3 regions of the Lysinibacillus sp. 10T31 genome follow, and region 2 is predicted to be linked to each of the others. Evidence: riboswitches for the same ligand, from Rfam matches in the RefSeq annotation. Region 2 holds a riboswitch; each other region holds the start of a gene.

Region 1 (8,122 bases), on a different contig from region 2:
TTACCCGAAAGAAATTGAAGATAGTATGTTGAGCTATGAGGGGATATTTGAAGTGGCTGTAATCGGTGTGCCACATCCGGAGTGGGGAGAAACAGTGAAGGCTGTTTATGCCGCTAAAACGGAAATTGTTGTGGACGAACTTAAAGCTTATTTGGAGGAGCATCTTGCTAAATATAAAATTCCACGCATCTTTGAACGTGTGGAAGCGCTACCACGAAATGCATCGGGCAAAATACTAAAACAATCCTTGAAGGGACAAGAGGTGAGATAGCATGAAAGTTTTACAGCAGGAAGATATGAAAACAACAAACTTTTTTAAAGATAATGAGACACTTCATAAAGTTTTAGAAATGATGCTAGATAAAGAGTTTGCGGAATATGCCACACGTGAGTTAACAGATTTCGGTGAGCTTTGTGCTGGAGATATTGATGTGAGAGCCAAACATACGGATAGAGAGGGTGAACCTCGATTACAAAGGTATAATGCCTATGGTGAAGAAGTGTCAGAGATTTGGGTCAATGATGGCTATAAAAAAACAATTGAAGAGACGTACAATACTGGCATTGTCGGCTATGTGCATAAAGATATTCCACAATTAGGTAAAAAGGGTAATTATGTGTATAGCTTTGCTCAAGGCTATATACTATCACATGCTGAACCAGGCTTTTACTGTCCTGTTACTTTAACAATGGCAACGGCTTATTTACTTGATCATTATGCGAGTGATGAGGTGAAGGAGCGCTTTTTACCACATGTTTGTGCAACAGGAGATACAGAGCTATATGAGGGGGCTACATTTTTAACGGAGCGCCAAGGTGGCTCTGATGTTGGGGCGAATGTTGTGGAGGCCAGACAGGATGGCAAGCAGTATCGTTTATATGGGGAAAAATATTTTGCATCTAACGCTGGAATGTGTGGAGTAACCATGGTATTGGCGCGTATGAAAGGGGCTCAGGCAGGCTCAAAGGGCTTAACATTGTTCGCCGTTCCATGGCGAAATGAGGATGGCACAGTTAATAACCTGCGCATTCGGCGTTTAAAGGATAAACTTGGCGTTAGAGCAGTACCTTCTGGTGAGGTGGAATTTGATGGTGCACTAGCATATGTTGTCGGTGACCCGAATAAAGGGATTTACTATATGCTGGAGGCGCTTAATTTATCAAGAATTTGCAATGCGGTTGCTTCTATCGGCATTATGCGCCGCGGTTATTTAGAGGCGAAGCATTATGTGACAAATCGTCATGCCTTTGGTAAACCTTTAACGCAATATCCTATGATTCAGGATTCACTAGGGAAATTCGCTGCCAAGCTTCATGTAGAAGTTGCCGCAGTTTTTGATCTTATTCAGCTGTACGATAAAGTAACTAGTGGGCAGGGGAATAAAGAGGACATCATTTTGAATCGCTTGTATATTGCTATTATGAAAAAAGAAACGGCAGAGCAAGCTGTACATTATGCAAGTGAAGCCATTGAATTACATGGCGGAAACGGCTATATTGAAGATTTTGTTACACCTCGGTTATTACGAGATGCACAGGTACTTACTGTGTGGGAGGGGACTGCGAATATTTTAGCTTTAGAGCTCATTCGTTTAGTTGATAAGTTTCGTGTGCACGAAATGTTTGTTCGTGTCATGGAAGAACGTCTAGAAAAACTAGCTACCAGTCCATTAGTCGAAATTGTCGTGGAGCAATTAGCAACACTAGATTCAACTTTGCAAACATTTAGCCGTTTAGATGATGCAACAAAAACTTTTGAGGCAAAAAAGGTCGCAGAGAAAATGGCGCACTTATATGAAAGTGTTGTAGCAGTCGAATGGGCACAAAGATTCGGTGGCAAATATGAGAAGCTAGCAGATATTTATTTAGAGAACACATGGGCATTACGAGAAATGGGTGCACCAATGAAAACGGTACAGTATTTTTCAGATATCGTCTAATTTCTTTAAGTATGCCGGGCATAATTGATTTGTTTAGAAGTCGTCTCGAATGGAGGCGACTTCTTTCATTTTCATGTATAATACAATCAACTGAATATTATAAAGGTTCTTTACTTAAGTAAAGTGAAAAGGGAAATCGGTGTAATTCCGATGCGGTCCCGCCACTGTATGTGTGAGTTTTTTCAATCTGCGCCACTGAAAATTTCGGGAAGGCTTGAAAAAGCGTATGGAGCACGAGCCAGGAGACCTGCCTTTATAGAAAACACGTTGTAGCCTACGAGGATAGGATGGTGGATTTTGTATATGTATTTTTGTGCAAATTTGACCCCCTCATTGTTTTATGATGAGGGGTATTTGTTTTGGAAGATGAATGTCGATAAATTTGAAAACATGGGCGATAAATTCACAATGTTAGGTGATAAACTCAAAAAGTTAGGCGATAAATTCACAATGTTGGGTGATAAACTCAAAAAGTTGGGCGATAAATTCACAATGTTAGGTGATAAACTCAAAAACTTGGGGAGATAAACTCAACATGTTGGCTGGAAGTTCGCAATGCTGATGATAACCCCGAAATGTTAGGCGATAAAAAACTAAAATGTATCGATCAATCAGAAAAACAATCAAAACTATACGCGCAAATAGACTAAGGAGGATTCACATGAAGAAAATTTGGAAAATAGGGTTATCAGCATTTTTAGCTATTGGCTTACTTGCTGCATGTAATACAAAAGAGGCGACAAATGAAAAGCCGTCATCTTCTGAGCAACAAGAGACATCAAAAGTAGATCAAGCAACATTCCCAATGACGATAACGGATGCTACTGGCAAGGAAATTACGCTTGAAGCACCGCCTGAAAAAATTGTCTCACTCATTCCGAGTAACACAGAAATTTTATTTGGCCTTGGCTTAAATAATGAAATAGTTGGCGTGACAGATAATGATGATTATCCACCAGAGGCTACTAAAAAAGATAAGGTTGGCGGTATAGATTATAATATTGAACAAATTATTGCGTTAACGCCAGATATCGTTTTTGCACATGTATCGGGTATGAGTTATTCAAAAGGAGCAATTGAACAGCTTGAGGCTGCCGGTGTGAAAGTATTTGTTGTAGCGGATGCAAAAAACTTTAATGAAACTTACACAACGATTGAACAGCTTGGTCGTGCAACGGGGAAACTAGAAGAGGCTAAAAAAATAGTCGCAAATATGAAGGCAAAAGTTGAAGAAGTTGAAACAAAACTTAAGGGTGTTGAGCCAAAGAAAGTCTTTGTAGAATCGTCTGATGAGCCACAGGTTTATACAGCTGGTAAAGGTACATTTATGAATGAAATGCTAGAAATGATTCATGCTGAAAATGTAGCAGCAGATGTAAATGGCTGGTATCCAATTGAAGCTGAACAAATTATTGCGAAAAATCCAGATGTCATTGTTGTGGCATATAATTATGTACCGAATATTTTAACGAAAATTCCACAACGTCCAGGCTTTGAGACAATAACTGCCGTAAAAAATAAGGCTATTGTACAAGTGGATGAAAGTACGACAAGTCGTCAAGGTCCTCGGTTAGCAGATGGTTTTGAGGAATTAGCAAAGGCCGTTTACCCAGAGGCGTTTAAATGAGTAAAACAATTGCAGCCTATGTAACAGCAATTACGCTTTTAATCATTAGCATCTGGTGTGGTGTAGCGATAGGCTCAGTTCATATTCCATTAGAAGTATTGTGGAATAGGGCGGCTGATGAAACAGCTGCCAATATTTTATGGAAGATTCGTTTACCTCGAGTGATGCTAGCAGGGCTTGTAGGGGCATCACTTGCAATTGCAGGGGCAGCTTTTCAAGGCCTATTAAAAAATCCTTTGGCTGATCCTTATACGTTAGGTGTTTCCTCTGGTGCATCAGTGGGCGCAGTGATGACGATTTTCTTTAGTGTGTCAATACCTGTAATCGGTCATTTTACATTGCCAACCTTTAGTATGATAGGTGCCATATTAACGATGTTTGCTGTTATGGGCTTTGCTAGAATAGTAGACCGTTCACTAAAAATGGAAACTCTTATTTTAACAGGAGTTATATTTAGTTCATTTTTAGGTTCTTTGATTTCATTAATGATCGCATTATCTGGTGAGGAGCTACGCCAAGTGATTGGTTGGCTGCTCGGCTCAGTATCGATGCGTGGTTGGCCATACGTTCAGATGATTATCCCGTTTGTCATAATTGGCTCCATTATGCTTTGGACACAAAGACGTGAATTAAATGTTCTGTTATATGGTGAAGAACGCGCAAAGCATTTAGGTGTCAATGTTAAGCGCAGTAAATATATTATTTTAGTGGGTGGGTCCATGTTGACAGGAGCTGCGGTAGCTGTTTCTGGAACGATAGGCTTTGTTGGTTTAGTCGTGCCTCATATGACGAGAATGGTTTGGGGTTCCGATCACCGTCATTTATTGCCATTATCATTTTTTAATGGGGCAACTTTGCTGATTATTTGTGATTTAATAGCACGAACAATTATTATGCCAAGAGAGCTACCGATTGGTGTCATTACTGCATTTATTGGAGCGCCCGTTTTTTCTTATATTTTTTATAAGCAACGTAGAAGCAAGGGGGTACGGGCATGATTGTTGTTGAACATCTTTCCGGCGGCTATGAAGACGTACCTATCGTCCAAGATATAAGTTTTTCCGTTGAAAAAGGCAAAATATTAGGGATTTTAGGCCCGAATGGTAGCGGGAAATCCACACTGTTAAAAGTAATAAGTGGCATACTACCAGCAACCGCAGGCACTATATTAGTAGATGGTAAAAATATTAGCTCTTACAATGCGCGTGCATTAGCAAAAAAAATGGCGGTGCTACCACAATTACATGCAAATGCCTTTTCAAACAGTGTTCGAGAGGCAGTATCACTTGGACGTTATCCACATCAAACAGGCTTCTTTTCGAGCTGGACTGATCGTGATGAACAGGCAGTCCAACATGCGATGATGCAAACGGGTGTGAAACGCTATGAACAGACACCGATGGAATTTTTATCGGGCGGTGAACAGCAAAGAGTTTTTGTTGCCCAAGCGCTTGCACAAACAGCGGAAATATTGCTGTTAGATGAACCAACGAACCATCTAGATATTGCCCATCAACGTCAAATTTTAGATATGGTGCGAAAGGAAGCAATTGAAAGTGGTTTGACCGTTATTATGGTACTGCATGATATGAATTTAGCCTCCCTCTATTGTGATGAATTATTACTTATGGAGGAAGGTCGGATGCGGGCATTGGGGGCGCCACACGAAGTATTAATCGCTTCGCAAATCGAAGAGGTCTATCATGCCCGAGTTGCAACTTATGCACATCCAGAAATTCCAAAGCCACAAATTACAATGATGCCAGCATCAGTTGAACATCAGCAGCGTGCAGTCATTACAAAAGAAAATTTCGCTGTTACAGAACGTTATATTAAGCTTCAATCAGAGTTTCCTTTAAAAACAGTGTCCTCAGCTGTCCATAATCCTGGTATCGGTTGGTATGATTGTCTATTAAATCGTTCTGTACCAATAGATTATGTCATTAGTGATGTAAAGAAAGAGGTCGCTGAATTTTTGCTAAAAGAGCATTTTTCATCTACAGGTACAGTCGTCATGTTAACAGCTGTCCCAACAAATCTTGTAGCTATTAATGAATTTAAAGCTTCCTTTGGCAGCGTCCTTGTAGCTGTTACGGCTGGAGTTGGCAATGCTGTTGATGTGTCTCGTACACATGAAAGACAAGATGAACCACATATTGGTACTATAAATACGTGGGTTATTGTTAATGGTTGTTTATCAGAAGAAGCATTCTTCCAAGCAATGATGACGGCTACCGAGGCGAAAACAAAGGCATTGCAATCGGAAAATATTCGTGATGAACTTAGTGGTACAATTGCGACAAGTACTGCTACAGATAGTTTATTAATTGCAGCTACACAAAAAGGGGAAGAAATGCTGTACGGAGGTCCCATTACTGATGTAGGTAAGATTATCGGTAAAGGTGTTTTTGAAACAACTGTGCAGGCCATAAAAAATTATAAAAATAACTTTAGGAGATGAGAGAAATGAAACTTTACACGAAAACAGGGGATACAGGGAAAACAAGTCTTATCGGTGGACGCGTTGATAAAGATAGCTTACGCGTTGAAACATATGGGGCCATCGATGAATTAAATTCTTTTATTGGTAAGGCTGTCAGTGAACTAGATCGTGAGCTATTCAAAGATGTTCTGATTGATTTAGAAACGATTCAGCATGAGCTTTTCGATGCAGGCGGAGACCTCGCTAACGTTATGAAGGAGCGTCATTATAAGCTGACAGAGCAGCCAATTGAAGTGTTAGAAACACGAATTGATGCATTGTCAGATGAAGCTCCTCCGTTACAGCGCTTTATTTTACCAGGTGGTGCACCAGCAGCTGCAACCTTACACATTGCTCGCACAGTAGCACGACGAGCAGAGCGTCAAATGGTAACGCTTATGAAGGAAATCGAAGACGTACCGACGATTGTACAAAAATATTTAAACCGTCTATCTGACTATTTATTTGCAGCAGCACGGGTTGTAAATCATCGATTGAATGTCGCGGATGTTGAATATATTCGAAGCGGCAATGTCTTTAAAAAATAGTCTATAATTTTTCGTCATTTAGTAAATGTTTATTTTAGCTAAAGAAATGCAGCAGCAACAAATGTTTTTTATAGAGAATTAATTTATGGACAGATGGCGCATTTTTTCAAAAATTACGGATGATATTTGATATAGGTTGATTGGAGTGGAGGTTGTGCGACTCCTAGGAGATCAGCGTCACAGATGAGACCCTGGAGCGAGCATCGCGAGTGAAGCGGCTCATCGGACGCCCCCAGGAAGCTCTGCTCTGCGCGAAAGCGAAGCGTCAGCGGCAAAGCGCCCAACCGGAACGGAAATCAACCCCACGTTATGGTGAGAATTAGTATTATAAAGAATGTAAAAAATAGTCACTTTGAAAAATTCAGGGTGGCTTTTTTTCTTGTAAAATGTAAGAATATAAAATTATCAGAAATATTTCCGTTTTATGTTGACTGAATGCTCACTCATTTATTAGAATAGGAATATAATGATAGAATGACGTACATTTACGTATGAGCTAGCAAATTTATCACAAAGAGAGAAACTTACGACAAATTAAAGGGGGGACCAACCATGAGTCCATTAGTAATTGCAAACATTGTTCTAACAGTCGTGGTTGTGCTTTATGCAGTAGGATTGTTCTTCTATCTGTTAAAAACACGCTATAAATTTGTGCAATTGGGGAAAAAGGTTGAGTTTGATGAAAGTGTTAAAGAACGAGTTGGTTATCTTATGGTCAATGTACTTGGCCAAAACAAGCTATTAAAAGATCCAAAGAGTGGTTTAATTCACGTCATGTTCTTCTATGGGTTTTTGATGGTGCAGCTAGGTGCCATTGATTTAATTTGGAAGGGGTTAGCACCTGGATCACATTTACCGCTTGGCGTTTTTTACAGTGTGTTTACATTCTTCCAAGAGCTTGTGGTATTAATGATTTTAGTGGCGGTAGTGTGGGCATTTTACCGACGCTATGTAGAAAAGCTAGTACGTCTAAAACGTGGCTGGAAAAATGGTCTTGTCTTAATTTTCATTGGCGGGTTAATGGTATCCACATTACTTGCAAATGGTATGGGAATAATTTGGCATGGTGAAGAACTAACTTATACAGAGCCAGTTGCTTCTGGCATTGCAGCTATTTTTAGCTTCTTACCAGCATCAGCAGCGGCTGTTGTTTTCTACGTAATGTGGTGGGTACACTTATTAACTCTTTTAACATTCTTAGTGTATGTACCACAATCGAAGCACTTCCACTTGATTGTAAGCCCGATTAATGTGTACATGAACCGTTTAGATCGTACAGGTACTTTAACACCAATCGACTTTGAAGCATTAGAAAATGCTGAAGATGAAGAGGATATTCCAGCCATTGGTGTTGGACGAATTCAAGACTTTACACAAAAACAAATGTTAGATTTATATTCTTGTGTAGAGTGTGGACGCTGTACAAATATGTGTCCAGCATCAGGAACAGGGAAAATGCTATCACCGATGGATTTAATCGTGAAGCTTCGTGATCATTTAACATTTACAGGTGCTGTTGTGACAA
Region 2 (8,122 bases):
AATTAGATGCAATTTTGTTTCCATCATATATAGGTTCAACAATTAGTGCGAAAGCTGGTTATCCGTCTATTGCCGTCCCAGCAGGGTATAAGAAGAATGGGAGACCGTTTGGCATAACTTTCGCAGGAACAGCATTTAGTGAGGATGTACTAATAAAACTCGCATTTTCATTTGAACAAGCAACTAAACTGCGAAAAGCTCCGAAGTTGTATTAAGATTCTCTGGCAAGCAGTAAGGGGAAAAGTAGCGACGATCATAAGGGAGGATACCTACCTATTAAGAGTACACACCGTAAATCTGATGACCCCAAAGTCCATGATTCTGAATGGTTATTCAAACAATGAGCAAGAAATTCAAGCTGGGGGAAAATACATAATGATAATTAAACCGACAAAAAAAGTTTTACTGTCATGGATGGAAAGTTATGTCCCTGGAAGAGATTTATTTTTTCTATCAGAAGAACATCTTAATCATGAAATTGACTTTACAGATGTATTGTTAATGCCTATAGATGAGTTTTATACTCATAGCACGTATCAGCATTTAAATTATGTTAATAGTTATGAATACTGGAATATAAAGAATGCACAATACGTAATTATTGCTGAAAAAGAATGGATTGAGAGCAAATCGAAAGAGGATCAACAATTGATTTTAAGTTTTCAAGTGCAATGTGAAAGAGGGCTTGTACTCCCCATTAAATTTATAAAGGAGATAGAAAAAGTACCTTCCAGTTATGTACAGAATGGGCACGTTATCATACAGCGTTCAATGTGGGAAGATCTTGACGAAGCATTGAAAGAACAGTTACTTACAACAATGGTTTATGAATGGTGGGATAAGGGAGAATGTGAGGAACCTCCAAAATCATTACCTAGTTTTCTACAGCTATTTGCCAATACTTTTGGGCATCGCCAAGGTGCAAATTGTTTAGCAGCGGTTTTGTATGCAATTTCAAAAGGGAAACAAAAGTGGTTTATTTATGAATGGATATATCAAGAAACATTTCTTGAAAAATTGAGTCAGTATAACTATGAAGAGGTCCTAGGTGAAGGAATACAACAAGGCGACATTGTGATTTGGAAGGATAAAAATGCTATTATTCAACATGCAGCTTATCATATTGGTGAAGAACTGTATTTTAATAAGCACGGACAAACGATGTTTAATCCTTGGAAGATACTTTCGAAAAAGAAACTATATAAAGAGTGGGAGCACCTAACTCCTGTGAATATGAGAAAGAGGATAACGAAATAATAAAAGTGTATCTACAATCCGAGTTAAAAAGACTAGAAGAAAAAGAACAAGAAACTGGAATATATTGTGTTATTTGACTTTAGAAATACACTCATTTACAATTAATTTAATAATCAATAAGGAATGTAGGTTTACTAGATTCCTTTGACAACTGAATAGCATGGAGTAATAGGTGTAAATTGCGTGCAATTTACTTAAAAGGGAAGTCGGTGCAAATCCGACACTGTCCCGCAACTGTAAATGTGAGCGACTTTTCATAGACCACTGTTTAACGACGGGAAGGAGAAAAGTAGCGATGATCATGAGTCAGGATACCTGCCTATTATGAGTACACACCATAACCCTACGAGGAATAGGAGGTGGCATGTTGACAAAACAGAATGCTCTGTTCGTCACTGTACGTCAAACGCCCAAAATAAAAAAAGGTATTGGCTATCGAGCTAATTCTTTCATATTTGGGCATTGTTTGACAGTATATGATGAATGAAAAAGATAGAATGAAGGATTTCCTCGCGTTAAGAGGAAATCCTTTTTTTACTGATGACTTCCGTTTTGAAAATATGTACGAAAAGAGGATGCAAGTATGACGAATATTCATGTATGTACAGCACAGCAATCGCAATCTTTAGATATGAAAATTTGTAAGCAACCACGCACTGAAGTTACTAAGAAAGCTACAACAAGAATGGTTATAGAATCACTTGTTGATCAATTAATAGCTAGTAATCTTATTAGTAATGAACGATTATTTGAGCAAATTTTATATAACAAAGATATTATATGGATTCAAAATGAAAATATTAATGGGCATCTTTTTGCAAAGGCGGATATTACAGATCAGCTTAAAACAAAGACAAATTGTTTTATGATGTATATGCCGACAAATCCAATAGTTTATGAGGTGAATGGCGAGCATTATCATTTAATTACACGCATTGATTCAACTCGTGCAAAACCAAATTTAGAGAGACTTTCCCAAGCTCCTAAGCCAATATTAAGTGCTGCTCGAGTCAATGATTTATTGTGCTCGATCGTAATGCGCTTTTATGAAACATATTTAGAGGATTTATCACAGGTAGCTCAAAAAGACAAACAACTGATTAATTTTGTAGAGCGAGAGTATCATCAATTTTTAGGAGCTGTGAAGGAACTTAATGATTATCATTTAAACTGGCACCCACGTGGTAACGGTCATGAACTACTGCTCGAATTAATTGATAATTTACAACTTTTGAGGAGCCGACCTGGCAAGGTTTTAATTGATTTTTCTAATTCCCATAGCCACATTGTAGTGGCACCTTCATATTGCATTTTTAAACAAGCACAGAAAACAGTACAAGCTTTGTGAATTAAATTCGCGCGGGATGAAGGGGAATACCCGCGCGAAGGCAGAACAAATACCCGCGGAAGGAAGCCAAATATCCGCGAAAGCAGAGCAAATACCCGCGGAAGGGAGTTGAATACCTGAGCGAAGGCAGAGCAAATACCCGCGGAAGGGAGTCGAATACCTGAGCGAAGGCAGAGCAAATACCCGCGGAAGGAAGTCGAATACCCGCGCGAAGGCAGAACAAATACCCGCGAAAGGGAGTCAAATACCCGCGGAAGCAGAACAAAGTAAGCGCCAAATACAACACACCTTCTAATGAAGTCTGTGCTATGTGATAATCACAGTACATTCATTCTTTAGGAGGTTTATTCATGACACAATCAGAACGACAAGCGATGTGGCAAGAACGGATCGCTGCCTTTCGAGCAAGTGGAGAAATGTTTCCGTAAACAGTACGTATGCTGAGAAACTCGCACGTACGGTGTAAAGTGGGGAAAAGCCGGAGATAACGTCAAAGGCGTACCTATCCTATAAGATTCAGAAATCGTAAGTAAACATTTTTTATTATCCATTTTTGAACATTATTGATTTGATTGATCTGTATTTAAACACCTTTAAAACAGCGTTCCACTAAGTATATTGTAGTAAGCTCTAGTTTTATTTGAGGGGAATTAAATGACTTTATAAATATCCATACATGATTTCTAGGACGAAGCGCCTGAAAAAAATGAAAATAAAGGGGTAGCTTTTATGTCTACTCCTTTATTCTTATATAAGAATAATTTTTCTACCCAAATAAAGCCAGATTTTTGAGCTCGAATGATTATTGTTAGGTTTTGTCAGTAGTGTTAGAGTTTATAAATGATAAAACAGCCTCTTTCCTTCTGCACAAAGAGAAGAGACTGTTTTAACACTGCAATTCTTTTTGCTTCAGCGACGTCAATACATGACAAAGGGGGGAAGGAACGAAAAGATCCAAATGGTTAATATAGCATTACTGGAAACTTATAGTCACTATAACCGGATTTACTTAAGGTCTTCGGAGTAGCAAGATTATATTGCTTTATTGCGAAATGAAATGTTTATGCGATTGGGATTTTCTAGGGAATAGCGAAAGTAACTCTTTTTATTTTAGCTCGGTGTTTGCTGGAGGGAGATGGTACAGAGAGAAAAACTCTATTTAAATTTATTATCTTAATATAATAAATATGCGATTTTTATAATGTAAGAAATAATTCGTACAGAAAAAGGGAGGCCCCATATGTTACATAAACCACTAAAAGTATTAGCAACATCTGCTATTTTAACAACTACATTATTTGCTCCTATCATGACAAATAATATAGTTGTTCATGCTGAAACACAAGAACAAACTGCAGAAACACAAGTATCAACAGAACGTATTTTTCAAGTGCCAGGCAAGGGAAATATAGAACAAATCAGAGATAGAGATAGACGACAATTTACGTTTAGTCCCTATGAACCAACTGGACTATACGCAAGTCCCAATGAAAAAATAACAATTCAAGTAGAAGGAACACAGAACATTCAGGCTTATATAGGAGCATATGGCTATGATGCAGGATGGCGTGAATATGGGACAAAAATAAAGTCATTTACTTTAAATCCAGGAGAAAATACAATCGAAAATCCAAATGGTGGAATGATTTATTTTTATAATTCACAACAAGGTGGTACAGTAAAAGCTGCGATTAAAACAGGAGGAACACCTATACCTTTCTTTGAATTAGGAAAACATACGAAACAAGATTTAGTTAATATGCTAGATATGTACCCTAATGCTCATGCAGTGGAATTAAAAGGAGAACGGTCCTTAATAACTGCCAGTCCAGAACGTGTAAAAAAATACTTATTAGGTTCTAATACAGATCCTGCAGAACTCTTAAAAAAAATAGATGAAGCTATTAGAATTCAAGATAAGCTTGCAGGTTTATCCGAGGAACAGGCAGATAAGCATTACGTAGCCTTTGCAGAAGATAATCATACTCCTGATTATTATATGTATGCTAATAATTTTGTAACATCATATGTCGGAGATTCGATTCAGCATGTACTAAACTTGAAAGAATTTACAGAAAACGGATGGGGTCCTTGGCATGAAATGGGTCATCAACGTCAACAAACTCCTTGGCTGTGGGATGGATTAACGGAAGTCACTGTAAATATTTACAGTATGTCTGTACAACGTAATTTAGGACAGAAATCAAGATTAGAAGTAGATTCTTATGAAAAAGCATTTAATTATTTAAGTAAGTCTCAATCGGAAAAAGATTTTAATAAAATTGATGATGTCTTTACGAAATTAGTAATGTTTTGGCAATTAGATTTAGCATTTGGAGAAGAATTCTATCCTGAAATACACCGATTATACCGTGCTATTCCTGATGGAGAACTACCTAAAACTAGCGAAGAAAAGGTACAAGGTTTTATTTACAACACATCCAAAGTAGCAAAGCAGAATTTACTTCCATTCTTTGATAAATGGGGATTAAAAGCATCTACAGAAACTCGACAAAAAATAGAATCTTTGAATCTGCCAACATTAACTGCGCCTATTTGGGAAGCAACTGATTCTAAACGTGTTCCGTTAAACACATTACCTAAAGAAAACATGAAAGTAATTGCAAGTAGTGAAGAATCAGGGCCTGAGCCTGCAACTAATGCAATTGATGGGAATCCCTATACAATTTGGCATAGTAAATGGAGCGAACAAAACCAATTTCCATTTAATTTAACGATTGACCTTGGCGATACTCATACGATTACACAACTCGCATATCTTCCAAGGCAAAATGGACCTGCAAATGGTCGTATTCTAAACTACAACATTTACACAAGTACAGATGGTGTAAATTATCAAAAAGCAACTTCTGGAACATGGGAAAATAACACGAAACAACAATTTGCAACATTTGATCCCGTATCTGCTAAATATTTGAAATTAGAGGTGTTAAATGGAATGAACGGATATGCCTCAGCCGCAGAAATAGATATTTTAGGAAATTAATTTATCTCAAAAACGAAAAAGACGTTATCCTGTCTATAGAATTATAGAAAAGGATAACGTTTTTTCATCTCTCCAACTATCTCTTTATCAGTTCGATTTGCGTACATGTTTCATTTTAATCATCTATTTCGCGGTCTTGATTTTTAATTGGTATCCATACTTCTTCTTTTTCGTTTACTTTTACTTTTAAAAACTTGTATTAAGTCTGATATCGATTTTAAAAATGAACAAAAGTACATTTCGATCATACTACGTTTGTTTAAAATGCTTCAAAGTGAGCTGTGGATTGAATCAATCAGAAAATAAAAAAATGAATCAAGAAGCTTTGTATTTTCAAAAAAATATATATCTAAAATCCTGATACTTTATTCAGAATACCCGCGATAGCACAGTAAATCCCCACGAAACATAAAAAACAGGACATGATTTTGATCGTACAAATCAAAATCATTTCCTGTTTTATAAATTTAGTCAATACAGTGCATCGCGGCTTGCGCTTCCTGCCATGGAACGGAGTAGCCCTTACCTTTTGCACAAAAAATACTAGAGGATGTATATTCAGGATCGGCATTCTTGTCATAGCCAATTTGCGTAATAATGTCTTCTGTATTGTGGCACACATCGTATCCGTAAAATTGTAGAGAAAGTACGCCCTTGCCATTGGTGTAGGCGGCAAAGGTTGTACTGTAGCTCATAAATGTTGAGACAGGAGCGCGGCCAGTTAAAATCGCATCATTTTCAGTTAAGATTGGCGCGTCAAATGTACCAGCAGCTTGTTGAATATCAGTCATCATGCGGCCGATAAACTCACTAGGAGCTTTAAGCTTAAAGCGGTAATACGGCTCTAGTAATATATTGTCTGCTTGTTCCAGCCCCTGTCGTAATGCACGGAATGTTGCCTCACGGAAATCGCCACCATCTGTATGTTTAATATGAGCGCGTCCTGTTAAGAGAGTGAAGCGAATATCTGTCACAGGGAATCCAGTTAACAAACCATGATGCTCGCGCTCGAATAGATGTTTTTCAATGAGTCGTTGATGCCCAACCGATAAATCATCCGCATGACAAGCATTGACGAATGTATTGCCAGTACCACGTGTATTTGGCTCCATCAATAAATGTACTTCTGCATAATGCTTTAATGGCTCAAAATGACCATAGCCTGTCACAGTTGTTGCGATCGTTTCCATATATAAAATCTGTGGTTCGCTAAATGAAATGTCTAGCGAAAAGCGTTTATGAAGTACGTCGATTAGAACCTCGAGTTGGATGACACCCATAATATGTACATGAATTTCTTGGAATTTTTCATGCCATAGCACACGTAATGTTGGCTCTTCTGCTTCAAGTGTGCGGAAAATTTTTAAAACTTCCTTTATATGCTGATCGCCATCATATTGTACTTTAGCCTGTAAAGTCGGTACTAACTCATAGGGCTGTGGGTTAATTGAATAGCCAATGATATCGCCTATGTTTGCTTCGCTAATGCCCTTTACTGCGAAAATCTCCCCGGCCTCGACCTCTTGAGCTGTTACAAAACGGGTGCCATTGTAAAGCCGAATCTCAGTCACTTTTTCTGTCACATCATCAAAAGAAAACTCATCACGTACATGTAACGTTCCTTGCAATGCCTTGATAAAAGTTAAGCGTTGATGGCCATCGTGACGGATTTTAAACACCTCGCCTTGAAATGGAGCATTGTTATTATAATGTGTCTTTGTAAGAAGAGGGAGCTGTGTAAGGAATTCCTTTATACCAATATCTTTTAAGGCAGAGCCGGTAAAGCATAAAAAGGCTTTTTCCTCTTTAATCATCGTATATATATGAGGTAGGCAACTAGAGCTATCCAATGTCTCATTAAGAAAAGCATCGAGAAGCTGCTCATCACGTTCAGCTAGCCACTCCATCATGTGCTTTGAAACATAGTTTGAACGGAGCGGTTCATCTACGAATAATACATCCTCAGAACAGTCCTTTTGAAGCTGTGCCATAACGGCTTCAACATTTGCCCCTTCACGGTCAGTTTTGTTAATAAAGAAGAAGGTAGGGACGTGATATTGGCGTAAGAGTTGCCACACTGTTTCCGTATGACCCTGTAGTCCTTCAACCGCACTAACAATAATAATGGCATAATCCATAACTCGAATAGCACGCTCCATCTCTGGGGAAAAATCGACGTGTCCAGGTGTATCGATTAACGTATATGTATCATTCCCAATCGTCATGCGACCTTGCTCCGCAAAAATCGTAATGCCTCGTTGACGCTCCAGTTCATGGTTATCTAGAAATGTATCCTGGTGATCTACTCGTCCACGGGCTTGAATACTGTTTGTATGAAATAGCAACTGCTCAGAAAATGTTGTTTTTCCTGCATCTACGTGAGCAAGTACCCCGATTGTTACATGCATAAAAAATCCTCGTTTCTATTAATTCATTTATCAATATTGTAACAGAATTGAGTTGAAAAATATTTCAAAAAAGTGTTTATGTCTCAATAGTATTAATATATT
Region 3 (8,122 bases), on a different contig from region 2:
AAAGGAAGACAATCTGACAGAACTGATAAAGCACCTGCTCAAATGCTGACGGTAAGCCTATATTTAATATTTTTCGAACATATTCCTTTGAAAACTCGAAATAATACTCTAGCTTTACTCTTACTTCCATGACTTGATACAACAGCCAGAAAAACACAAGAACTGCTAATCCCCGACTTACAACTGAGGAAATAGCCGCTCCTTTTACACCTAACTCCGGTAATCCTAGGTTACCAAAGATTAAACCGTAGTTTAATACAACGTGTAGCACATTCATACCTAGTGATACATACATCGTTTGCTTTGTCCATCCATGTACACGGATAATCGCTGCTAACGCATTTATAATTGCCTGTAAAAAAATAAAACTTCCTATGATTACTAAATAGCTTTGTGCATACTTAAGCACTTCTCCCTGCAAGTTCATCATGGTCATTAAATGACTCGAAAAGAAGAAAAATAAGACACTCATCATTAGTCCAACGACCAAATTCATCGTTACTGCTAAAGCGGAAATTTTCGCAGCTTCAAAAAAGCGCCTTGAACCTAAGTATTGAGATACAACAATGGAAGCACCATTACCAACTACCTCAAGTATTAAAATTGCAATATGAATATACTGATTGGCTGCACCAACCCCTGATACTGCATTATCTGATAAAGCACTGAGCATAAAAGTATCTGCTAGTCCCATTAACATAAATAAAAATACTTCTAAAAAGATCGGCCACGTTAAATGGAACAAACTTAACTTATCCGTCTCTTTTATATCACTTTCTTTTAATGTGTCTGACAATTTCAACTTCTCCTATACGCTTCGCTTTCGGTACAAATAAATTACCGCCCATTACCGCGGGATTAAAATATATAGTATCGTATCATAGATTATTAGGGTGTAAAGAGTTTTTATTATGAAACATTGTAAAGCTAGTACAATACGTAAAAAATCCCTCTCACGACTTTATGTGAAAGGGTTTCTTATTATATTAAGCAATAGTCCTGCAATTGCTTTCGTTTTTCTGCTGTTAAGCCAAACTCTTGCTCTAAAAAAGCGGTCTTAGAGCCATATCGGTTATCCATCGCATTAAATGCTGCTTGTAAATAGTCCTCACGAGCAGACATCAAGGCGTAAAATTGCTGTAATTCTCGATCGCTATAATCATGCTGAATTGTCTGAGCCATTCGTTCTACTAAGGGACTTAGATGTACATTTGTATCTAAATAGTCCTCCATTATCGTTTCCTCAGGTACATCTAAAGCAAGTAAAATAAGTGCGCTGCCAATACCTGTTCGATCTTTCCCGACCGCACAATGATGAACAAGCCCTAAATTTTTAGGATGTTGAATCGTTGCTATTAACTTTTTAAACGAGTCATTATTAAAAGGCATTTGTGCATAAAATTCTCGGAACATCTCTGGACTTACAACCTTATAAAAATCTTTCCCACCAGTGTTTGTAGGCATCTCAAAAGCATGATTTCCCTTTGCTGGCATTTGAATATACTTGGCATATGAAAATACCGGATTAGGATTATTTTGAGCCTCATGGTTGTCTCGATAATCAAAAATTGTTTTCACACCTAACGTTTCAAATAGCTCTTTATCCGCTTTCGTCATTTTACCAAGTGCTGCTGAACGATATATCAAACCATTCTTAACAGCGCGTCCATCTCTCGACTTGTAACCACCCATATCACGAAAATTATAAACTGCTTCAAACGGAACAATCTTCATATCAAACCGTTTCACTCACTGCACCTCTCTCTGATAGCAAGCATTCTTATCTCTATTTTATAGAACAATTCGATATAATACCAATTTTCGCACTAGGAAATGTCATACGCTACTTAAAGCGATGAGGTGATTTATTTGAGCGCTTCTTTATCGAAGCGGAGGAGGTGGCCGTGTTACCTGATCACTTCTTCATCAAAGCTGAGCGGTTATCCACCTTACCCGATCACTTTTTCTCCAAAGCGGAGCAGTTATCCACTCTACCCGATCACTTTTTCTTCAAAGCGGAGCAGTTATCCACTCTACCCGATCACTTTTTCTTCAAAGCGGAGCAGTTATCCACCTTACCCGATCACTTTTTCATTAAAGCGGAGCAGTTATCCACTCTACCTGATCACTTTTTCTCCAAACCGGAGCAGTTATCCACTCTACCTGATCACTTTTTCTTCAAAGCGGAGCAGTTATCCACTCTACCTGATCACTTTTCTTCAAAGCGGAGCAGTTATCCACCTTACCCGATCACTTTTCCTTCCAAACGGAGCGGTGTCTAGGAATCTTCCTAGTAATGCGCTTTCTACCAGCGTAATCACCCATCAAAAAAGCTGCCCATAAAGGACAGCTCCAAAATACTCTTTTCAATATAGACTATTTAAATAACTCAGGGTATGCTGCTTTTGCTATTAACTCAACAGCTTCGCCAATACGTGGACCCGGACGATTTGAAATATCAGTATCTATATAGTAAACCGCTTTATTTTGAATGGCAGTGATTGAATTCCATCCATCACGAGAAAGGATTTCTGCCGCTGGGTTTTCCGTATAGTTTACTGTTGTTAAAATGATATCAGGGTTTTTCGCAATGACATCTTCCTCAGATACCTTTGCCCAGCTTTGAAGGTCAGCAAAAACGTTGTTCACTTTTGCAGCATCTAAAATCTCTTGTTGGAATGTACCAGAACCAGGTGTATATATGTCTGGCTTCGGACTAATTTCTAAATAGATATTTTTTGGTTCTTTCACATCTTTAACTTTTGCTTGGACTTCTGCAATTTTACCCTTAATATCATCATTTAACTTGTCGCCTTTATCTTTGATTCCCATAACTGTTGCGATTTGTTGGATATCCCCGTACACATCATCAAATGTTTTTGCCGATTGAATGGCAAACACTTTAATACCTGCATCTTCGAGACCTTTTAAGGCATTTAAGTTTTCTTCATCGCCACCAGTTGTATAGGCAATAACAACATCTGGCTTTAACGCTAAAATACGCTCGCTATTGAATGTTGTAGAATTAGAAACACGCTCAATTTTTTGCGCTTCTTCTGGATACGTATCAAACTCAGTCGCACCAACGATTTTATCACCTACACCTAGAGCAAATAAAATTTCTGTATTACTTGGTTGTAATGAAACAATAGTTTTAGGTACTGCATCAAACGCTACTTCTACGCCTCGGTCATCCTTAACTTTATAGCTAGTTTTTTCAACTTGTTGATCTTCTTTAGAAATAGTCTCTTTATTAGTATCTTCTTTCGCGCCACAGCCAACTAAAACAAGTGCCAGCATCAACACAGAAAGCCATTGTAGCTTAAACATTTTCTTCATTTTATCGATTCTCCTTTTTCTTTTTCATCGGGTATGACTTACTAATAAACGGTATTTCAGCAATACCAGCATGCTGATTCATAAAGACAGCCATTACAAAAAAAACATTGGCTAGTAATCCTAAATAATCAAAGAGAATAGCAGGTACTTCCCGTTCTTCAGATACTTTGTGCAAAACACGATATGATTTTTTCGCCTCACTACGGCATAAATGTAATGCAGTAGCAGCCTCTGTTCCTTGAGGTAATACAAAGTTTTGTATTTCCTCCCTAACATGACTTACATAAAAATCATAACGATCACTTAGCCAAGCCAAATCATCTTCGGTCACCGCTAATTTACCTCGGACTGAGCCATTTACATGGTAAGCCATTGGCAAAATAGCTAGTAAATCAACTTCTACTACCTCTACCGTTTCCTTTTTCACCGCCGCCAAGGCGACGCCAATATGTGTTGAAAGGCTATCCGTTCGAATTTCAAAATCTACCGTTGATGCCTTTTCACGCATAAATGGATAACAAGAATAACGCGCATCTTTTTTCAAATCTAAGTCCCCGCTTTCCTTCGTGAAAAATCCTTACTTTATTCACACCTTTTTTAGGATTTCATTAGGTGAAAGATAAGTGTACATAAAAAAACGTTGTTCCCACTCCTAAGGAAACAACGAAAATAACATAAATAGTGTCGAATAGACACGACATAGCCTATGTAATTGCCGCATATTCTCCTAGCTTCCGAAGAGTTATCATACGTTCAAACAAAGGTCGGTCTCCTGGCTTGTACAGTTCACTACATTCAATCAAGTTGTGGGTCATAAAAACCTTCCCATCAGATAAATTCGACAGTGGTATATCTTTATGATTCCTGTACTTACAGTTGCGGAAACAGCTTCGGTTTTCCACCGAATTCCCGATATGCTATAGTTCAGCACCCTTATTCTGCAAGAATTATTCACTTGTAAAGCAGTTTAACATAGATTAATAGGAAAAAATAGCTGTGGAATTAGAATAAACAAATACGATGGATAAAAATCATGCAGGTATTACCTTATGCACGCGGGTGGTTTCATTGCCCCCACGATATTTCTCATGCTCGTGCAGGTATTTGTTATACTTCATAGATTGAAGTTATAAAAGCTATCTCTCAACGAAAGAAATTGCGCAAAAAACAGCTATTTTATAACTTTTAACGGATGGCATTCTTATATTTCTTTTTGTATTTAACATCTTTTTCTTCTTCAATTAAACGCTGTGCAATCTCTAGTAGTTTCGGGTCTTTCGTTGCATCAAATAGCTTTTTAAAAGATACAATAATATCATAGCGTATCAATGACGGGTGCTTTTCGTCTAAGCATATTTGAAATCTTTTCGCCAAATATGACACGACTAAATCTCTTTGTACCTGCCCTGCTAAACCTATTCTCCAAATCGCCTGCAAAGTATGCCTCGCAGTTTCTGTTCTTTCATCATACGTTACTGCCCAAATCTTTAAAAAGTCCTCTAATACCCTTTCTTCAGGGTCGCTTTTTGCTGCCAATGCGCATAAAAATTGTGCAGCACTTGCACGCACATGCCCATTTTTGTATGTAAGAGCCTGAACAAGTTGTTCCCAAACTGAATATGTCCAATCAACTGGTTCCTGCATAATTTTCATTAATTCTTCGTATGATTTGTATTGAATATCACGGTCATGCTCTGTTAAATTACTAAAAAGTTGTAAAATCTCTTTTTCCATGATTCATCCCTACCTTTATTGTTTCAGAACGCAAAAATGGCAAACTTGTAAGTATTGTGTTAATTTCTATCATTTGTTACTTTACTACTGCGAAACTAAAGTCACAAATGATTTTAACTTCTTTCAGTAATTATTTTCTGTTATATTTCAAAATTATCAGAAATGAGGATCAATATGCAAGGAAACATTTCTTTCGGCTATTAAAGAAAAATTTTACGTGTTAGCTTTATGATTGGAGTTTGCCCCCAAAAACACACCATAACGATGACAATTATTATATGGATAATTGATGCTATACTTTTCATCGGCTCTATTTTCATTCTAGTAACTGGGAATATCGTAGTAAATATATCTACTTATGTAAATTTATTCATCACAGATGTTATTTTACTCATTATTCATTGAGTAGTCGAGCCTAAATTAATGGATAACTAATATCCGGTTGTATGATTGGTTTACTCGCAGAATCTTAAATACCGTCAAATAATAAAAAAGGTCATCTTTGTAATTTCTTTTACAAAGATAACCTTTTTGCTATTTAAACCGTCTATATAATAGTAAGGCTTATTGAATACGACCGAAGCCTACTAAATATTGATTCCACCAATCAAGTGATTCAATGACAACACCATTATTTTGAGCATCGATCATCGTGTTGTTTCCTAAGTAAATACCTACATGCGCTATGCCTGAACCATAGCTGAAGAATACTAGGTCACCTACACGTGCTTCACTTGCTGAAATACGTTGTGTTGCTAAATATTGTTGTGATGCTGTACGTGGTAAAGATACGCCTGCTTGTTTGTAAGACCATTGTACAAGACCTGAACAGTCAAATCCTGTTGATGGGTTACTGCCGCCCCAAACATAGCTACGGCCTAAGAATTGCTTTGCAGTTGAAATTGCATCACCTGAAGATGCAGTACCTGAACCTGAACCAACAACGACTTTTTGTGGTGATTTTACATTGTCCGCTTTGTTGCTGTTGTTAGCGTTGCTATTGTTATCGTTACTGTTACTGTTACTGTTATCGTTATTGTTTGTCGCTTGTACTACTGGAGTAGCTGCTTGAAGTGCACGTAAACGAGCTGCTTCTTCCTCTGCTGCTTTACGTTCTGCTTCTAAACGTTCTTCTTCTTGTTTCGTTGCAATTTGTGCCTTTAATGCAAGAGATTTCGCTTCATTTTCAGCTTTTTTTACTTCCATTTCGCTTTCCTTTTGTTGAAGCTCTTGGAATTGCTTTTGAAGCTCTTTTTGTTTTTCATCTAATGTTGTTTTTTGTTGCTCTAAGTTAGTCTTATCTGCTTCTTGTTGATCTACTAATTCTTGGTCAGCATCCATTAATGTTTTTACCGCTACGACACGGTCCATTAAATCTGCAAAGCTTTTCGATTCAAGAACAGCACTTAAATATATACCTACAGTGTTATCTTGCGCTTGGTATGCAGCCATACGTTCACTTAAAATTGTTGAACGTTGCTCAATACGTTTTTTAGTATCTACAATATTTGCATCAACTTCTTTAATATCTGCTTGTACTTTGTTAAATACTTTTACTTTTTCATCGATCTCTTTTTGTAAATTAGTTAATTCTTCTTGTAGCTTTTTAACCTCTGTATCTATTTTAGCTTTCTTATCAATCATTTGTTGAGATGTCTCTTCTGCGTGTACTACGGTTGGTTGAACTGTATTAAATAATAAGCCGCCAGCTAGTGCTAATGCTAGCACCATCGACTTACGCCATTTATTGCGCTTACCCACGTTATTCTTCCCCTTCACTAGTCAATTTCGCTCTTAGTATTTTAATGTAATCACTGGAACGATTTCTATTTTTCTTCTTATATTTTATTAGCCTTTTAAAGTTTAGCATTATTAGCATAACTTTTATACTATTTCACGTCTTTTTAATCGTTTAGTAAAACTCGAAACATTCTTGTAACATTCACGTAAATTCTTATAAATTCTACAAAATTACGTTTTATTCTACATAACAACACTTTTAACTGTTTTACCATTAGACCCACTATTTACTTTGTAATGTTTTTGTAATATTTCTCGAGAACATTTTTAGAATAAAAAAAGGGTAAGGGAACATTTCCCCTACCTCAGCTCGTTGACGAAAGAATAGATATAACTAATGTGTTTTAATAAACAAAGATTGATTTTCACTCCGAGTTGGCGCGCTTCCTATTGCTTCATAGAACGTAGCGCCTGGATAGAAAGACGTACTAAAAGAATGGCACATAAAAATAATCCTAAATATGCAGCTGTATTTAAGTAAACTGCGTACGCTTCGTGAATAAATTGCGAGATTGCTAAAAGTGCTACAGAAATAATGCCAAAGGTAATACCTACTAGAAGTAAGACGAAACGGGAAAACAAATGTGTAATAAAACGAGCATTATCCTCATCCGAAAAAACATCGTGATGTAAGGTGATTTTTCCGCTCTCTACCCGTTGAATAAGCTGGTCAACGCGTCTTGGCATTTTTCGCAATGTCGGAATAAGCATTGCTAATTCTTCTTGTATACGTTCCTTTGTTGCCATCGGTTCTTTAAATGGCTTCAAGAAGGATGCTCGCATGTATTCGGATGAAAAATCTTTCGCTTCCGTAAAAATATCAAAACTTGGGTCAATTACCCGTAATGTCCCCTCCAACGTTACTAAAGAACGCAGCGCTAAACCTACTGCTGGATAGAAAGAAAGACCGAAATCACGAACAACTGTAAATAACGCATGAATTAATTCCTCTGTTGGTATTCGATCCACGTAAGAGATTTTCAAGAGAATTTGATCAATCGCTTGCTCTATCTTTACACGTTCTGCATGATCAGCATTTTCAACCAATAATGTTAAGCCGTCAAATAAAGTACACGAACTATTTAGATGGATCCCCATTAAAATTAACTTTAAGCCCTCTTGTTGTGTAGCTCCCAAACGACCAACAGCCCCAAAATCAAGAAGGATCGGTGTGGCATCCATCTCATCAATATGAATATTTCCTGGATGTGGATCTGCATGAAATATACCCGAAACAAGCATCTGTTCA

The links. Region 2 has a riboswitch for cobalamin ahead of AC1DCY_RS13085 (hypothetical protein). Riboswitches for the same ligand answer to the same signal wherever they lie in the genome.
Region 1: another riboswitch for cobalamin. It lies ahead of AC1DCY_RS08690 (hypothetical protein); the one in region 2 lies ahead of AC1DCY_RS13085 (hypothetical protein).
Region 3: another riboswitch for cobalamin. It lies ahead of AC1DCY_RS00585 (hypothetical protein); the one in region 2 lies ahead of AC1DCY_RS13085 (hypothetical protein).

Annotation. Positions count from the first base shown of each region.
Region 1 covers NZ_JBFTHS010000011.1:77,985-86,106, reverse strand. Annotated here, with positions in the region: gene AC1DCY_RS08700 (class I adenylate-forming enzyme family protein) at 1-271, shown strand, start outside; gene AC1DCY_RS08695 (acyl-CoA dehydrogenase family protein) at 273-1,940, shown strand; cobalamin riboswitch at 2,027-2,209, shown strand; gene AC1DCY_RS08690 (hypothetical protein) at 2,238-2,468, shown strand; gene AC1DCY_RS08685 (ABC transporter substrate-binding protein) at 2,602-3,567, shown strand; gene AC1DCY_RS08680 (FecCD family ABC transporter permease) at 3,564-4,565, shown strand; gene AC1DCY_RS08675 (adenosylcobinamide amidohydrolase) at 4,562-6,028, shown strand; gene AC1DCY_RS08670 (cob(I)yrinic acid a,c-diamide adenosyltransferase) at 6,034-6,597, shown strand; gene AC1DCY_RS08665 (heterodisulfide reductase-related iron-sulfur binding cluster) at 7,150-8,122, shown strand, end outside.
Region 2 covers NZ_JBFTHS010000020.1:31,616-39,737, forward strand. Annotated here, with positions in the region: gene AC1DCY_RS13075 (amidase family protein) at 1-215, shown strand, start outside; gene AC1DCY_RS13080 (hypothetical protein) at 376-1,257, shown strand; cobalamin riboswitch at 1,411-1,594, shown strand; gene AC1DCY_RS13085 (hypothetical protein) at 1,841-2,605, shown strand; gene AC1DCY_RS13090 (M60 family metallopeptidase) at 3,846-5,612, shown strand; gene AC1DCY_RS13095 (GTP-binding protein) at 6,080-8,020, opposite strand.
Region 3 covers NZ_JBFTHS010000001.1:109,795-117,916, forward strand. Annotated here, with positions in the region: gene AC1DCY_RS00565 (MATE family efflux transporter) at 1-796, opposite strand, end outside; gene AC1DCY_RS00570 (tyrosine-protein phosphatase) at 982-1,749, opposite strand; gene AC1DCY_RS00575 (hypothetical protein) at 1,905-2,282, shown strand; gene AC1DCY_RS00580 (ABC transporter substrate-binding protein) at 2,377-3,339, opposite strand; gene AC1DCY_RS00585 (hypothetical protein) at 3,341-3,883, opposite strand; cobalamin riboswitch at 4,085-4,290, opposite strand; gene AC1DCY_RS00590 (hypothetical protein) at 4,525-5,073, opposite strand; gene AC1DCY_RS00595 (C40 family peptidase) at 5,638-6,852, opposite strand; gene AC1DCY_RS00600 (ABC1 kinase family protein) at 7,261-8,122, opposite strand, start outside.